DNA from 2 places in the Virgibacillus sp. CM-4 genome. Region 2 is predicted to be linked to the other one. Evidence: predicted binding sites of a transcription regulator. Region 2 holds the regulator's gene; the other holds the start of a gene.

Region 1 (2,489 bases), 370 kb from region 2:
GTTATTCCCTATCGTTTGTGTATTTATAATTTTAAACGGAACGCTTTTTCCTGTTTCCGGAAAAAATAACTTATATTTCTGACTGAATAAGAACAATGGAAATAACCACTTTGACTTATTAGTAATGTATCTCATCACTCCTTTTCCTTTGAATTGATAGCTATCTTTAAACTCATACCGTTTTTGTAACATAGGGTGTAGATGATAAAAATCATTCCCTAAAATCTTTTTATAAATGGACATTTTTAACTCCTTCTTGCTTTCGTTTACAATTTTTTGCCGTGGGAATATTCTTGTAAATAGTGAGTCCCACAATAGAAATCACCAACAATGCCATATTAAACGTTATCGGATTAAACGGATGAAAAAGTTGGCTTGGTACTGTTAAGCTGGATACAATGGCGAATATTAAGAAAATGACAATCTGTATTCTATATAATAACCCTCTATTCTTGTAGCCCAACCACAACAACCCAATTATTACCTCTACCATTCCAGTGACTATAACTAGTACCGATGCTTCGTTTGCTTTTATCGAGAAAGTCATTTGCATCATTGATAATTCAGCTGGGTGTTGGTGTATTAACTTGGAAGTAAGCCCATGATAGATCCAAACAAAACTAAAAAAGTAGATGAATAACCAACTACTAAAAAGGCGGAAATATTGTGACGAGGGACTATCTCCTGTTTCCACCCATCGTTTTAAAACATCGAAACTTATGGCAGTTGCCCAACTTATTAACGGGCGAAAAATTAGGAAATCAAAGTATTTCCCTAACCATCCAAACCTTGTTTTATAGTTATATTTTTAAAAATAACGTAGCATTTTCTTGTGGTTTGTATTCCCAATACCCCCCTCCTTCTTTTATAATTGATAGGTTTTGGTCTGTACCAAATTGTAAGGAAGATACACTTGTCCTATCCTTTGTATGAACTTTTCCTATACTTTTCCCCCATCCTTCTATACAGAAGCCAAAACCAATTTTCGTTTTGTAGGAGAATTCTTGAGGCTGCTCCTCACTTTCCCTTGGTAAATAAGTAATGGATGAAAAACGAAGGTCCCACTGTTCATGCAAGTTAGGGTTTTGTGTTATTTCCCATAGCGTATTGATGTCTGACTGAATTGGTAATTCTACATAGATTGGTTTACGCTTCATAGCTTTACCTCCTATCCCCATTTCAATATAACATATTCTTCACCCTCAAAATGGTGGTTCCCATAATAAACGGTATACAGAATTTGATAGTAATTACCTATACATGTATAAATTTCCATTGTATAAATTAGTTCTATTTGCATATAATAAGAACAAATGTTCTTATTGAAGGTGAATAACTATGAATTATGCATCGTACCCACGTAACGATGTTCTATGTATTGATATGCGTTCGTTCTATGCAAGTGTCGAAGCAGTTAAATTAGGAAAGGATCCAATGCAGGTACTACTTGCAGTAGTAGGAGATCCGAATCGATCCGGAAGTATCGTACTGGCTGCTTCCCCAGCTTTAAAAAAGAAATATGGCATTAGTAATGTTAGTCGTTTCTTTGAACTACCAGATGATCCAGATATATATATTGTGCCAGCACATATGGCCGATTACTTATATGTGTCTGCCGAAATAACAAAATTAATTAATCAGTATGTACCTAAAGAAGCTATTCATCCATATTCAGTTGATGAAGTCTGGGTAACCGTGAATGGCTTGGAAAAGCTATTTGGTAATCGTTGGGAAGTAGCCAATCGTATAAAACAAGACATTCTAGAATGCTTTGGAATTACGAGCTCTATTGGCATTGGCGATAATAAATTTCTAGCTAAGGTTGTAATGGACCTCCATGCTAAAAAACAAGGTATTGCAGAATGCAAATACGAAGAAGTAGAAGAAAAATTATGGCCATTCCCAATAGAAGAAATATGGGGAATTGGAAATCGAATGAAGAAAAACCTAAATCGTATGGGAATTGTAACACTTGGACAACTGGCTCGCTACGATTTAGATCATTTAAAAAAACGATTTGGCGTTATGGGAGAACAACTTTATTGGCATGCTTGGGGCGTTGATTTAAGCCCTGTACTTGGGAATTTCGTAAAAACAGAACAGAAAGGTTTTGGCCATGGCATTTCCTTACTGCGTGATTACTCCAAACAAGAAACAGAAGTTTGTATCCTTGATTTATGTGAAGAAGTATGCCGGAGAGCTCGAACTGCTAACATGGCCGGAAGAACGATTCACTTAGGAATTGGTTATTCAAAAGCCACAGGAGGTGGGTTCTCCCGTTCACGGTCTATTCCACTTCCGACAAATGTGACTATGGATGTTTACCATGTTTGTATGGATTTATTTTTAAACTTTTATGATGGGATAAGCAGTATTCGACGTGCTTATGTTACATTAGATCATTTATACGAAAAGCAAGATACACAGCTTGATCTATTCGAGGATAGAGCTAAAAAGACTGATATTGGTTATACAATGGATTCGATTCG
Region 2 (2,489 bases):
AACCATTTAAAGTTGTGGCTATTTCTTTGAAGGTTAAGTTATTTTGTCTTAATCGTACTACCTCTTCTATTGGGAATGTTTTTCTTTCTCTTCCTGGGGCTTTATTTTGGTTAGCTAGATTTTTAGTTGGATCATAGCCATCTTGAATTGCTTTATTCATCCCTCTTTTTATTTTTGCATTATGTATTTTACGTTGGTATTCTTCTACAATCCCAACAATTTGTAATACCATTGAATCCGCCTCGGATAATTCCAGTTTTCCTTCATGATAAGAGGTATAGATAGGTATCTCTAATTTATGTAAATGATGGAAAAGCGCAATCTTGGTGTTTCCCCTTCCTAAACGAGTTTCATCTTGAATAAGTAAGCAATCTGCCTTCCCATCAGAAATTAATTCAAGTATCTCAAATATACCTTCACGATCTACTTTATATCCACTTTCTTGTTCCTGAATACAAGTTACCACTGTAAACTGATGGCTTGCAGCCAATTCTAATAACTCATCTTTTTGTCTTGCTAATGATGTTTCTTGTTCCTTTTTATCTGTACTTACTCTACAGTATATAATGGCGCGCAAAATACCAATCTCCTATCCAAATTCCTTAACTTGTAATAATAGAATAATATAAGAAACCTAAAGTTAGTGCAAAGGCTATGAGGTAAAATGCGTCTGTTTTTGTCAGTTTCTGAAACATTGCAAAAATCCCTCCTCATCATTTAGAACAGTTGTTCGTTTTCCTGTTTATAGTATTACACGAACATATGATCTTGTCAACCGATTTTTCGAACGAACGTTTGCATTTAGAATTACCCGATGGTAAACTAGTAATAATTAATTCTATGCGCGAGGTGATCAATGCATGACCAAACTATCAAAAAGACAACAAATGATACTTGATTATATTAAAGATGAAGTAACGAAAAAAGGATATCCGCCTTCTGTCCGTGAAATCGCTGAAGCTGTTGGTCTAGCATCTAGTTCAACTGTTCATGGACATTTATCAAGAATAGAAAGTAAGGGGTATATTCGCAGAGACCCTACGAAACCACGAGCAATTGAAGTGATTGATCTTTCAGACGATAGTCAAATTCCTAGAGAGGAAGCGAGGTATGCCCCAGTTATTGGTAAAGTTACGGCTGGATTACCGATAACAGCGGTAGAAAATATTGAAGAATTTATTCCGCTTCCAACTACTAGTGCCAATCCAGAAGATAATTTATTTGTATTGGTGATTGAAGGTGAAAGTATGATTGAAGCGGGAATTTTAGATGGGGATATGGTTATTGTTAAGCAGCAAAACACAGCACAAAATAGTGATATTGTTGTTGCGATGACAGATGAAGATGAAGCAACTGTGAAACGATTCTTTAAAGAAAAAGACCACATACGTCTCCAACCTGAAAATGCAATGATGGAACCATTAATTTATGATAATGTTACCATCCTAGGGAAGGTAATTGGATTATATCGTACTATTCATTAAAAACTGCCGCTTGGCAGTTTTTTTGCTACAACAGTAATCAAGTGGTAAACAAAAACCGCATCTTCAAATAAGGAAGACCAAGTATAGGAGAGCTGTTTATGAAAGACAAACTATTGCTTGTCGGTCCATGTCCGACCTACAAGCTATTATCATTGAAGGTATTAATTAAGACAACTGCCTTTTTCCTAACAGCTGTTTTACATATTTCCCTTATCTGAATGCCTATTACGGGCTGGTCATCTTCGCTAGTTTCTCCTCTATTACCCATAAATGAGCCAAATACTTCCTAGACAGTTACCTTATTTTCAATTACCAAAACCTTGTATTCTATGGATTTACGTCATCTTTTCTAGTAAAACAAACTTTTGACATAAGACACAAGCCATTTCAGCTTCTCGTTGCTTGAATATAATAGCATTATCTCAACGAAAAGGAGGAAAAGATGATATGTGGAGAAAGCATAACTGTGGAAGAAACAACCGCGTTTTTGACAACTCTAATGACGATGTAGAAGGTGTAACTGATGCTAATGGTGATAGCTTCGACGGAGAATTCTTCTTTAACGAAAACGATAACGACAATGATAACGACAACGATTTAAAGAACAAAAATCGTAATTTTAACTTTGCAAAAGTCTCTAATAGCGGTAATTCCTATGTGAAATGTGGTTCAGATTCTGATGAAGAATCCGAAGCTGGTGATTCAGATAGAAAGAAGAAGAAGAAGAAAAAGAAGAAATGTGACTATTAAGCATTAAGAAAGTGGGATATGTCTCATATCCCACTACCTTTATTTAGAAAGTGAGGGAAACTCATTGCCAAGAGCAAACAATTTATTTCCAATCCGGCCGAATGAAAATGGTCACTCCGATAATCAAATTTCAAACAAATCTACCGTAAGACACAGCGGTAATTCCGATGTAGATGTAAATGTAATTGTAGATACAACACCGATGGCTTATGCTATGCTTTGCTCAATGTTAGCTTCAAAGCAGATATCCGATCG

The links. Region 2 encodes LexA, which represses DNA repair genes until DNA is damaged. Its sites were predicted from a motif close to CGAACATATGTTCG; they were not measured.
Region 1: M948_RS38030 (DNA polymerase IV) is a predicted target of LexA. The motif match lies at 1,307-1,320, and genes of this name have one in related genera.

What each region holds. Positions count from the first base shown of each region.
Region 1 covers NZ_AUQA01000006.1:934,459-936,947, forward strand. Annotated here, with positions in the region: gene M948_RS38020 (DUF4166 domain-containing protein) at 1-243, opposite strand, end outside; gene M948_RS43725 (DoxX-like family protein) at 230-694, opposite strand; gene M948_RS43730 (hypothetical protein) at 801-1,157, opposite strand; gene M948_RS38030 (DNA polymerase IV) at 1,339-2,489, shown strand, end outside.
Region 2 covers NZ_AUQA01000006.1:560,846-563,334, forward strand. Annotated here, with positions in the region: gene M948_RS36085 (YneB family resolvase-like protein) at 1-577, opposite strand, end outside; gene lexA (transcriptional repressor LexA) at 861-1,484, shown strand; gene M948_RS36095 (hypothetical protein) at 1,932-2,234, shown strand; gene M948_RS36100 (hypothetical protein) at 2,299-2,489, shown strand, end outside.